DNA from 2 places in the Paenibacillus sp. FSL M7-1455 genome. Region 2 is predicted to be linked to the other one. Evidence: a T-box and tRNA genes for the amino acid it is inferred to sense, from the RefSeq annotation. Region 2 holds a T-box; the other holds one or more tRNA genes.
The links. A T-box is a leader RNA that pairs with one kind of tRNA and senses whether it is charged. The one in region 2 lies ahead of tyrS (tyrosine--tRNA ligase), so its partner is inferred to be a tRNA-Tyr.

Region 1: it has a tRNA-Tyr gene. The T-box ahead of tyrS (tyrosine--tRNA ligase) is inferred to sense a tRNA for this amino acid. The anticodon was not compared.

What each region holds. Positions count from the first base shown of each region.
Region 1 is NZ_JBBORO010000001.1:817,756-823,847, forward strand. Features, by position in the region: rRNA gene NYE48_RS03595 (23S ribosomal RNA) at 1-220, shown strand, start outside; tRNA gene NYE48_RS03600 (tRNA-Asn) at 374-449, shown strand; tRNA gene NYE48_RS03605 (tRNA-Ser) at 454-545, shown strand; tRNA gene NYE48_RS03610 (tRNA-Glu) at 571-645, shown strand; tRNA gene NYE48_RS03615 (tRNA-Val) at 647-722, shown strand; tRNA gene NYE48_RS03620 (tRNA-Met) at 755-828, shown strand; tRNA gene NYE48_RS03625 (tRNA-Asp) at 902-978, shown strand; tRNA gene NYE48_RS03630 (tRNA-Phe) at 1,034-1,109, shown strand; tRNA gene NYE48_RS03635 (tRNA-Thr) at 1,131-1,206, shown strand; tRNA gene NYE48_RS03640 (tRNA-Tyr) at 1,211-1,296, shown strand; tRNA gene NYE48_RS03645 (tRNA-Trp) at 1,303-1,376, shown strand; tRNA gene NYE48_RS03650 (tRNA-His) at 1,394-1,466, shown strand; tRNA gene NYE48_RS03655 (tRNA-Gln) at 1,486-1,560, shown strand; tRNA gene NYE48_RS03660 (tRNA-Gly) at 1,566-1,640, shown strand; tRNA gene NYE48_RS03665 (tRNA-Cys) at 1,649-1,722, shown strand; tRNA gene NYE48_RS03670 (tRNA-Arg) at 1,737-1,810, shown strand; tRNA gene NYE48_RS03675 (tRNA-Leu) at 1,825-1,907, shown strand; gene NYE48_RS03680 (SLC45 family MFS transporter) at 2,191-3,447, shown strand; gene NYE48_RS03685 (LiaF transmembrane domain-containing protein) at 3,645-3,941, shown strand; gene NYE48_RS03690 (PspA/IM30 family protein) at 4,034-4,711, shown strand; gene NYE48_RS03695 (PspC domain-containing protein) at 4,716-5,204, shown strand; gene NYE48_RS03700 (PspA/IM30 family protein) at 5,208-5,915, shown strand; gene liaF (cell wall-active antibiotics response protein LiaF) at 6,053-6,092, shown strand, end outside.
Region 2 is NZ_JBBORO010000001.1:3,236,121-3,242,212, reverse strand. Features, by position in the region: gene NYE48_RS14970 (MFS transporter) at 7-1,293, opposite strand; gene NYE48_RS14965 (MBL fold metallo-hydrolase) at 1,309-2,124, opposite strand; T-box leader at 2,307-2,558, shown strand; gene tyrS (tyrosine--tRNA ligase) at 2,616-3,887, shown strand; gene NYE48_RS14955 (ankyrin repeat domain-containing protein) at 3,919-4,386, shown strand; gene NYE48_RS14950 (flavin-containing monooxygenase) at 4,464-5,519, opposite strand; partial or broken gene NYE48_RS14945 (GNAT family N-acetyltransferase) at 5,719-5,886, shown strand; gene NYE48_RS14940 (TetR/AcrR family transcriptional regulator) at 6,068-6,092, shown strand, end outside.

The sequences.
Region 1 (6,092 bases), 2.4 Mb from region 2:
TGGACGTACCGCTGGTGCACCAGTTGTTCCGCCAGGAGCATGGCTGGGTAGCTACGTACGGACGGGATAAGCGCTGAAAGCATCTAAGCGTGAAGCCCCCCTCAAGATGAGATTTCCCAGTATGTAAGACCCCTTGAAGACGACGAGGTAGATAGGTTGGAGGTGGAAGTGCAGCAATGCATGGAGCTGACCAATACTAATCGGTCGAGGGCTTATCCTAAAAAGTACCCCAAAAAGTGAAGCTTAGGCTTCGCGGTTCAATCCGAATACTTTTCGGGGGCCCCGGATTTAAAACCGGGAAATGCTACGGAAAATAAAACGCAAACGTTTCGTATCTAGTTTTCAGGTGATCAAACATCTGAATAATTATTGTTCCCTGATAGCTCAGTCGGTAGAGCACTCGACTGTTAATCGAGTTGTCACAGGTTCGAGTCCTGTTCGGGGAGCCATTATGGAGAGGTGTCCGAGTTGGCCGAAGGAGCACGATTGGAAATCGTGTAGGCGTCACAAGCGTCTCGAGGGTTCGAATCCCTCTCTCTCCGCCATAAAATTTCATTAGCATTAAATTAAGGCCCGTTGGTCAAGGGGTTAAGACACCTCCCTTTCACGGAGGTAACAGGGGTTCGAATCCCCTACGGGTCACCATGGAGACTTAGCTCAGCTGGGAGAGCATCTGCCTTACAAGCAGAGGGTCGGGGGTTCGATCCCCTCAGTCTCCACCATATCATCCTCATTCAACGAGGATTCATAATGACGCGGGGTGGAGCAGTCCGGTAGCTCGTCGGGCTCATAACCCGAAGGCCGCAGGTTCAAATCCTGCCCCCGCAATTTATCTCCAAAAAGTCTAAATATGTTTTCATAACATATGTAGATTCTTTACAGGAGAAATTATTAAGGCCGTGGAACCGTGGTGTAGAGGCCTAACATGCCTGCCTGTCACGCAGGAGATCGCGGGTTCGAATCCCGTCGGTTCCGCCATTCAATATTTCAGGGTATGAAGTATTGCATAGAAGCTTTAACCATGTTATAGTAAGGCTCGGTAGCTCAGTCGGTAGAGCAGAGGACTGAAAATCCTCGTGTCGGCGGTTCGATTCCGTCCCGAGCCACCATGAAATCATAAACGAATAAAAGCCGGTGTAGCTCAATTGGTAGAGCAACTGACTTGTAATCAGTAGGTTGGGGGTTCAAGTCCTCTCGCCGGCACCATTGTGGAGGCTTAGCGAAGTGGCCAAACGCAGCAGACTGTAAATCTGTTCTCGTACGAGTTCGGTGGTTCGAATCCATCAGCCTCCACCAGTATCTAGGGGCATAGTTTAAAGGTAGAACAGCGGTCTCCAAAACCGTTAGTGTGGGTTCAATTCCTGCTGCCCCTGCCAGTTCAATTTTATATGTGGCGGTCGTGGCGAAGGGGTTAACGCACCGGATTGTGGCTCCGGCATTCGTGGGTTCAAGTCCCATCGATCGCCCTCTAAGTTTTCAAATTGTTGGGGATTAGCCAAGCGGTAAGGCAACGGACTTTGACTCCGTCATGCATAGGTTCGAATCCTATATCCCCAGCCATTTACGCGGACGTGGCTCAGCGGTAGAGCATCGCCTTGCCAAGGCGAGGGTCGCGGGTTCGATTCCCGTCGTCCGCTCCAATATTTACGGCGCCATAGCCAAGTGGTAAGGCACAGCTCTGCAAAAGCTTTATCCCCAGTTCGAATCTGGGTGGCGCCTCCATTACAATCAAATATGCGCCCTTAGCTCAGCTGGATAGAGCGTTTGACTACGAATCAAAAGGTCAGGAGTTCGAATCTCTTAGGGCGCGTTTCATCTTCATCTGCTGGTGTGGCGGAATGGCAGACGCGGCGGACTCAAAATCCGCTTCCGGCAACGGAGTGGGGGTTCAAGTCCCTTCACCAGCATACTCATGAACGATCAAGCTCTTAAGTTGCAATGATTGCAGCTTAAGAGCTTTTTTGCATTCCTTCACCGTTGCGGCGGTTCTAAACTTGACCAAGCCATTCTTACGTTTTTCTAACGAAGATCAAACAATACATGAATGCTCCTGTTGTATAATATAAAAAACGGAGATCCTCAATTGGAGGCTGATATCGCCCAACGGCTGCTAACAACCTACAAATGATTCAAGTTTTTTACACTGTTCCTGAATCCCGATTTTAAAAGAAAGTGGAGGTCATTCCCTTCATGAAAAAAACATGGCTGCTCGGATTCGGTTTTTTCAGCATCAGCATTACCTGGTCGCTTTATAACGCGTTTGTTCCTTATTTTTTGGATCCTTATCTTAAAAGCACGGCCTTGATTGGCTTCATGATGACCCTCGACAACTACTTCGCTTTGTTTTTGCAGCCATGGATCGGCCATTTGAGCGACAAAACCCAGACCCGTTTCGGCAAACGGATGCCATTTCTGATGTTGGGCATGCCTGCAGCTGCGCTGTTCGTCATCCTGATTCCATTACATACGAGTTTTATCACGCTTCTCCTGTTCATGATGCTGATGAACCTTTCAATGAGCGTCTACCGCTCCCCGACGGTCGCCCTCATGCCGGATATTACGCCCGATCATCAACGGACCAAAGCGAACGGCATCATTAATTTTATGGGCGGTTTTGGCGGCATTTTGGCCTTTGGAGCCGGTTCTGTGCTGTATGGGGCGAATCCTTCCTTTCCTTTTATCGCGGCAGCGGCGATTACCTTGATTTCATTATGGATTCTGACGGCCGCAATTAAGGAAAATAGGGACGTCATCGTATCGCTGCCTGCCGAGAAACGGCCGAAAATCAAGCTCAAAGGAGAACTGGACCGCACGACGGTGCTCCTGCTCGCAGCGATCTTTTTCTGGTTTGTGTCCTATCAAGGCGTGGAAGCGCTATTTACTTTATACGGTAAACATTACATGGGATTAACGGAAAAAGACGCGGCATTTTCGCTTACGTTCTTTTCCTTGTTTTTCGTGTTGTTTGCGATCCCGAGCGGCTGGCTTGGCAACCGGTTGGGCAAAAGGAAAACGATCCTTGCGGGCGTGATCGGACTGTTTGCTGTATTTGCGGCGGTGCCGTTCGTCGATACCGTTCTGCTGCTGCGGGTGTTGCTTGCGCTGGGAGGGATTTGCTGGGCCCTCATTAACATCAACTCGTACCCTTTTGTGGTATCGGTCGGCAGCGAGGGCAGCATCGGCACGCGGACGGGATTGTATTATCTCGTCTCGTCGCTTGCGGCGATCACGTCGCCGCCATTGCTCGGCCTGATGATCGATCAGTTCGGATACCGTTCCTTGTTCATTTGCGCCTCGGCCGGCATGCTGCTTGCCTCCTGTTCATCTCTTTGGTCAGGCATGACGGAAAAAGCGCTGCCGCTAACGAGCCGGTTTCGGCCGAAGCAAATATGTAAAGCTTCTTATAATAGGGTGCCGGATGTTTCCGGTGCCTTTTTTTGCTTTTAGCTGCTGTCGCAAACCCTCGGAGGCTAAACAACCCGGAAAACGGCGGTATAGGGCAAAAACCCCCGATAGCCTTAGGTCTGAAACGTTCCCCGACCAAGGTCTAGGATGAAAAACCGTCTGCAGTCTGTTTTGGAAAGAGGCCGTACCACCTAAAATAAAGACATAAGGTTGATGCACTGAAAGGAAGTGAGAAATGCATGAAAAACCGCAATAACGGAACAGCAATCGTATTGATCGTCGTCGGGGCGCTGATGCTCTTCGGTTTGTTCGCCCCACTGTTTGGTAAACTGATTGGTTTGCTCTTCCCGATTCTGCTGATCGTCCTTGGCTATTACGGAATCCGCAGAGGCAAAGTGGTGATCGGAACCATCATCCTTGCGTTCGGTGCTTTGTCTTTGCTGGCGAAGTTGTCCTGGATCATCGGACCGCTGCTCGGCATCGCGCTGGTGATTTTCGGAATCTCCCTTCTGAAGGGAAAGAAAAGCTACTACTAACATGAATCTGTTGCAAATATCGTACCACATATCCGTATGAAGAGGATGTTATCCGAAATCCGGAAAAAACGAATAAGGAGGGGCTACACAAGATGAGTGTTTTTCGTCGGGTGCGGGATATTACCGCAGCGAATATCAATGAACGTTTGGAGCAAAGTCAGGATCCGGTGCGGCTGATCGACCAGTTTCTGGCCACCACGCGGGATGACATCGTTGAAGCCGAAAAGCTTGTACAGCAGTCCACCGCACATATGAGACAGCTGAAGCTGCAAGTCGATCAAGCCGAAACGATGAAAAACAAACGCGAAGAGCAGGCGCTCCTGGCCTTGAAGGCCGGGGAAGATCATCTCGCCAAGCTGGCGCTCCAAGAAAAGATCATTTATGAGGAAAAGCTGGAACAATACAGCGAATTGCTGAATACGACCCAAAGTTCCTTGATGGACCTGGAAAGCCAGCTGAACGAATTGAAACTGGAATACCAAACCGTTTATAACAAACGCCAATATTACGTGGCGCGCATGGAGACGCTTCGGCTCCAGCAGCGCATGAACCAACGGATGGAGGGCTACGGCGGCGGCCAGGACGTTCCTAAAATGTTCAACCGCCTCGAGGACCGCATCTCCGACTGGGAGTTCGAAGCCCAAAGCTTGCGGGACCTGCGCCGCATGGGCCAACAATACTTAGAGCAGGCCGGCGAGACGGTATCCAGCATCCTGGAGAAGGAAATGGCCCGTTTGAAACAAAAGCTGAACAACAGCGGAAAGGAGTAACATCATGAGCAAACTCTACCGTTCGAGACGGGATAAGATGGTCACCGGGCTTTGCGGCGGACTGTCGGACTTGATCGGGATGGACTCGACGCTGCTGCGGATTTTGTTCATCGTCACGGTTTTCTTCACAGGCGGCACCACCTTGTTCATCTACTTCATCGCCGCTCTCGTCGTACCGAAGGAACCGGTTCCGCCTTATAATCCATACGGCCCCGCGGGCCCAGGCGGTTACTACGGCGGCCATCCGGGCAACGGAGCTTACGGCAACGGAAGCTATTACGGAGGAAACGGCCACTACAACAACAACGGCCCATCCTTTGACCCAAGAAGCAGATACAACGATCCGTCTTATGGCAGCAGACCTAGCGGAGGATTTTCCTCCCCGTCGTCCAACCTGGACGCCATGATGGAAGACATCGAAAAGAAAGCCATGAAAAAAGAGCTTGAAGAGCTGAAGAAAAAACTGTCCAAATACGAGAAGGGAGAAGTGTAAAACATGGGAGTATTTAAAAGATTGAAAGATATGACGAAAGCGTCGGTAAATGAGCTGCTGGATAAAGTAGAGGATCCGATTGTCATGCTGAACCAATACCTCCGCGATATGGAGGCTGAAATCCACGAGGCCGAACTGACGGTTGCCAAACAAATGGCGAACGAGCGCCGCATGAAGCAGCGCGTTGAAGAAGCCGAAAAAATGTCCGTGCAGCGCGAGGCTCAAGCCGAGCTCGCCCTGAAAAACGGCCAGGAGGAAATCGCACGCAAGCTGCTCGAAGAAAAAATCTATTTCGATCAAAAAATCACCGAATACCGCGACCTGCATGCGCAGTCCGAAACGCAAGCCAAAGAATTGGTGCAGCAGCTGCATGACATGAAAGACGAGTTCTACAAAATGCGCAACAAACGCAACGAGCTGGTGACCCGCGCCCAAATGGCGAAAGCCAAAAAGCAAATGTCACAAATCAACAGCCTGCATACGATCGAAAGCGGCAGCGCGTCCCTCGGATTCCACCGCATGGAAGAAAAAATCATGCAAATGGAAGCTGAAGCCGACGTCCTCCGCGCCCCATACCGCCCATCGGCCAGCACGTTCACGAGTCCGGTGGATGCCGAAAAGCAGCTGAAAGTGGAAGAACAGCTTAAGGCGCTGAAAAACAAAATGAACGCTTCCGGCAATGCCGGCGGGACAAAAGCTACGAAAGAATAAGTCTTCACAAAATAGGACAATATGATATGCTATAAAGAATGAGAAGTGGAAAGCCATACTGGTGCGAAAGCCTCGCCCCATATGGCTTTTCCGACCTTTACCATGAACGGTTTCAAGACATCGCAAGGAGGTGCGGCATGGAAAAAAGAAATCGCTTGATTGCCCTAATTCTCATCG
Region 2 (6,092 bases):
CATTCATCATTGGGATTTTTCGAAAGGGCCCAAGTTTTTTTGTGCGGCCTCGTTAACCAACTGCGCATTTGACCGATGCCATATCGCCAGCACCACCAAAACGACGGCGCTTCCCATGTAGGTGTACATGATACCGTGAGGCAGGTTGAGGATCAAATACGTCAGCATCGGGCCGATCGCCGATCCCAAATCCGCAGCAACCGAAAAAGCGGTCATGACGGCGATGACGGAAGAAAGACGGGCGGCATCCGAAGCCAAAGCATCCAGTAACGTGGTGATGGCCGTACTGGCTGCCATGACGAACAAGATGGCCGCGCACCAAACGTAGACGGGAAGCTGCCACGGAATCAGTGCATATCCCGCCGCCGAAACGATCAATGACATACGGAAAAGAGGCAGTCTCCCCTTGACTCCGTCCGACCATCGGCCGAACAAAGAAGCGAGAAACGGCTCCCAGGCCCAGCGAACCGCTTGCAGCACGCCCGACAGCATCGTGCTTGTCACGATCATGCCGATGAGCATCATCGGCTGCGCATAGTGGGTTTCGATCAGGAGACTTAGCGTAGAAGTTAATACCGTTTGGATGAGAAATAAGAGCAAGCCGGTAGCGATGATTTTCATTACGGGTTTCGTCCAGACGTTCTCGCGCAGGTGGTTGCCGCGATCCTTCTGCTGATGTGAATCGTAGCCGCCATTTGCCGTCCGGTCGGTGGTGCCGGTGATATGTAACGCAACATAAGGAAGTCCCGCCAGCATAAACAACCCGAATGCGACGGAGACGGCATCCATGCCGGTAAACGGGACCAAAATGCCTCCGGCCAACATGCCGACCAGGCTTCCGAGGCGTGAAATTCCGTTAAACCGCCCCATGAGGTGGCCCCGGTTCGAATCGTCGGAATAACGGATGACCGTTAAGTAACTGCCCATGCGGAGAAAGGACCACGCAATCCCCCATAGGCACCGGAGCACGAGCCACGCGGCGAACCCGTTCAACACGCCGTAACCGACCGTTGTCACGGATGCCAGCAGGACGGCAAAAGCAAGGCCGACCCGGAGCGGCAGTTTTCGATAGAGCAGCCCGATCAGCGGCGTGATGGGCAAGCGGACAAACCGGTTGATCGAAAGGAGGAGGCCAACCTCCCAAAGGGCCGTGAGACCGGCCTCCTTCCAGTAAATCGGCAAAACGATGTAGAGCATCGAATCCCCGAGCAGACAGAGCGCGGTAACGATGGCGATGACGGTGACCGGCTGCTGGCGATTACCTTGATAATCTTTTCGCAGAGTAGAGTTCATGGTTTCTCCTGAAAGTCAGACATGGAGGATAAGGCCGTCGTATGCCACTCCGATGCCGTGAGGCTCGAATATTCGGACCCAGTCCTCGTGAAGCAGGCCGGCGTTGTGCGTGAAGTGGGTAACGTAGATCAGATCGTTTTCGGTCAGGATCCTTTCCTGCAGAAATTTTCTTTGAACGTCGAGGATGGTATCTGCGCTCATATGTCCGGACTGGCGGTTGTTTCCCGTCAAGCCATGGGTGCAGTCCAGGATCGCGATATCGGCTTTTTTGCCCTGGAGCCATTCCCAGGTCGCATCGGGAAACCATCCGGTATCATTGCCGTAGAGCAGCGTTTTGCCGTCTTTCTCCACGAAATAAAGCAAGCAGGTTTCCATGGGGTCGTGGTCCGCAAGGAGCGGCGTCACGGTTGCGGAGCCGATCGGCACCGGTTGAAACGGTTTCATGCGATGGAAAACAAAGCGGTTTTTGAAGTGTCCGAGGGCTTGGCGGGAATGAAACATGACGAGATCGTTGCCGTAAATCCGTAGCGGGTGCTCGATGCCGTGCGCGAAACCTTCGATCCGGCTGATAAGATCCTGCGGCTGAAAATGATCATAATGCGTGTGGGTCACAAGCAGATGCTCGATTTGGCCCAGATCGATATCGTCACGCAGAGCCTGCATCTGCGAATCGGCCGAATAATCGAATTTCCAAGTGTCGTCGAGGATGACGGAAGCACGCGTGCGGACGTTTTTCCCGCCGAGCTTCCTCGACTGCAAGCACGTATCGCAGCGGCAAAACACGTTTGGCACGCCTTCGGCGGCCGCCGTTCCCAAAAAGTGAATTTTCATCGTTTACAGATCACGCTCCTTAGAATGGATCAACCATTTTTCCCCGCTCTTTTCATATACCGGAACGGATCCGATTTGTAAATGGATAATTGTTAGATCCATGTCGGACATAGACCATGCCGGTGAAAGAAAGGCGTTGACATCCATGGCATTTTTTGATTAAATGGAAAAAATTGAATATCAGGAAAGCGATGATGGATAGGGTGTACACCTTCAGTAAGGAGCTTGAATGGACGTCTGCAGAGAGCCGGTGGCTGGTGTGAACCGGTGCGATCATGTTCCCGAATTACGATCCGGAGCTGGAAAAGCGAAATGCGCGCACAGTAGCTTTTACCCGGCATGTCCAGATGCCGTTATGACAAATAAGCGAAAGAGGTTATTCCAAAACTTCTTTAATTAGGGTGGTACCGCGAGACAGCCTTCTCGTCCCTTGATGGGAGAGAGGGCTGTTTTTTTTATTATTTCTGGTTGAGCTTAAGGGGGAGACACACATGGAATCGTGGGTAAGACAGTTGTCGGATGAACAAAAACGAGAGCTGGACCGGCAGCTGAACATCATTCGCAGAGGAACGGCGGACATCGTTCCGGAAGAAGCGTTGGCGCAAAAAATCGCGTCGTCGATCGTTACGGGAAAACCGCTGAAAGTGAAGCTCGGGCTGGATCCGTCCGCCCCGGACATCCATATCGGTCATACCGTCGTCCTGCACAAGCTGAGGCAGTTTCAGGATTTGGGACATGAGGTTCAGCTGATCATCGGCGACTTTACGGGGAGGATCGGCGATCCGACGGGAAAATCCGAAACGAGGAAGCAACTGACGGAAGAGGATGTCAAACGTAACGCCGCCACGTATGAAAAGCAGCTGTATAAACTTCTTGACCCTCAAAAGACCCAATTTTATTTTAATTCCGCATGGCTTCAAAGATTGAATTTCGAAGATGCGCTGCAGTTGGCGGGGAAGGTGACGGTGGCGCGAATGCTGGAGCGGGATGATTTTGCGAAACGTTACGCGAATCGCCAGCCCATTCACATCCATGAGTTTTTTTATCCGCTCATGCAAGGGTACGACTCGGTTTCGCTGGAAAGCGACATTGAGCTCGGAGGCACGGATCAGACGTTTAACATATTGATGGGGAGGACGCTCCAAAACGCACTTGATTGCAGAAGCAGCCAAATCGCCATCCTGATGCCCATTTTGGAAGGGCTTGACGGTTCGCAAAAAATGAGCAAAAGCCTCGGCAATTACATCGGCATCGACGATTCGCCGAATGATATGTTCGGAAAAGCGATGTCGATCCCGGATGAACTCATGTTAAAATACTACGAATTGAGTACGCCGATCTCGAACGACGACCTGCTTCTGCTGAAGAAAGGGCTTGAAAACGTGGAGATCCATCCCCGCGACGCGAAAGTCCGATTAGCCAAAACGTATGTTCAGATGTACCATGGCGAGCAGGCCGCAGAACAAGCGGAAAGGCATTTTGCCTCCGTATTCCAGCATCGCTCGCTTCCGGAAGATATTGAGGAATTTTCGCTAAGCCGCGATCATCTGGAGGAAGGAAGCATTCCGGCCGGCAAGCTGCCGGTCATGCTCGGGTTCGCGGCGTCCAACAGCGAAGCAAGGCGCAGCGTAACGCAAGGCGCGGTCAGAATCAACGGGAAAAAGCTGTCGGACCCGTACGAGCCGATCCGGATCCAACACGGCGACATCGTGCAGTCAGGCAAAAGGAAATTTGTTAAAATCGTGATTGACGAAGGACATTAAAACGTTTTATCGGGGGAAGGAAGGGGCAGCAATGACCTATACGTTCGAAGATTTGTACGAAGCAGCGGAGATCGATGATTTTACGGCCGTGAAACGGATTTTGCAAGCGGACCCGACGTTGATTCACGGGAAAGACGAATACGAATTTTCAGTGCTGCATGGCGCCGTTTCGACGGATAACGAGGAATTGGTCGAATTTTTGATTCGGCAGGGGGCGGACATCCATGCCAGGAATGAGGATGGGATTACGCCTCTGCATATCGCACTGTATCCCGAAATTGCTTCGCTCCTGGTCCGCCATGGGGCGGACGTCGCGGCAGCGGAGGACGGAAGCACGCCGCTCCACACCCAGGTATCCGACGGCGAGGAAAGGCTGGATGTCGTCGAAGCGCTGCTGCGCCTGGGAGCCGACAAAACGCGAAAAGACCGGAGCGGCCAGACCCCGATCGACATCGCCAGAGGCCGCGAAGAACTGGAAATGATAGAATTGTTACGGTAAGCAACTGTCGGCGAATGTACAACGGAGGGGAAAGCCGATGCGGCTTTCCTCTTCCTTTTTGGATTATGTTTATAGGTTCATTGAATCCCGATTGATGATGTTCCCAGGATGTGCTGCACGATGCGTTTGGCGTCATGCCGTACCCAGCCCAGCAGAGCCGAACCTCTGCATGTCAACCAAGGCAAACCGATAAAATAAAGGCCCGGCACATTCGACACGCCGTCTTGGTGGCAAACATTTTGCTGGCGACCCCCATGATCCTCCAATTTCAACCACGAAAAATCGGAACGGAATCCGGTGGCCCAAATGACGTTGTCCGCTTCTAGGCGTCGGCCGTCTTCGAAGGTCAGGATGTTGCCTTCCGCCTGAACAGCTTTGGGCAATAACGCAATGGTTTTGTCCTTGAGCCGTTTTTGTAAATCCAACCCGTAAATTTGTTCAGGCTGCCGTTTCAGCCAGATTCCCCGTTTGGTTAGTTGCCCCGCCCTTAAGAGGCCAAACGTTTCATAATAATCAAAAATGCTTTTCCCAAACAGGGTCAACGGCATGAAATGCAACGGACGCGAGGCGGACAGACGGACATCGAAAGCGCCGGCCAGTTCGACGGCAATTTGGGCGCCCGAGTTTCCGGCCCCAACGACCAAAACGTTACCTTTTTTCAGTTGATTCTTATTACGGTATACGGATGAATGAAGCTGCGTGACGCCGGCGGAGATCTGGTTGGCGAATGGCGGAATAAACGGAACGTGGAATGGGCCGGTTGCCGCTATGATGTTTCGGGCTTGGAGCACGCCCCGAGTTGTTTCGATGACAAAACCGCCGGAAACGGCAAACGCAGACATGACTTCCGTATTGAACTGGACAGGCAGGCTAAAATTTACGGCATAGGCGGACAAGTAGTCCGCAACCTCATCTTTGCCGGGGAATCCTTCAGGGCGGCCGGATAACAAAAGACCTGGCAGTTGGCTGTGTTTTCTCGGAGTAAACAATTGCAGGGAATCATATCTTTGCCTCCACGAGTCGCCGATGCTTGGGCCTTTCTCGACGATCAGAAAGCGGGCTCGGCTTTGATTCAAATAATAGGCGGCTGCAAGACCGGCTTGACCGCCGCCAATGATCACAACATCCAGCATGTATCGATACCTCCAAAATACAAAAATGATCTTTTGAGTCATTATATATGAATATATGATCATGAGTATATGGTTATTTTGAGGAACCGTTGAACGTTTCAGTGAAATGAACACCTTAGAGTTGATGACAAATGGACTTGGGGTGATTTATGATTAGATATGACCTAAAAGAAAGGATGTATAACGCCAGGGACAAGGGCTCGGCAAAAAAATCATGTCCGAGGTGACGGCTTACCTGGATCGGCATGCCACGAAAGGGGCTTACGTCAGCCTGATGGCCGATGTACCGGCAGACCGGTTGTACCGGCAGTTCGGTTTTGAATACGGAGCTCCTGCTTCCGTCGGCATGTACAAAAAATACGATTGACGTGGGAACTGGCCGGTACCGGCGGTTCGAAGATTTTATTATTGACTGAATGATCCGGAAATGATAATATACGGACATGAAAGGAAGGAGGTTTGGATTCGCATGTTTTAGACTGAATGGTCCGATAAGAAGGATCGAATTGCTGGCCGCATGAAGAGGCCTAGAAAAGAGGTATCGTTAGATGGCAAGGAACAAAGAATTCGATA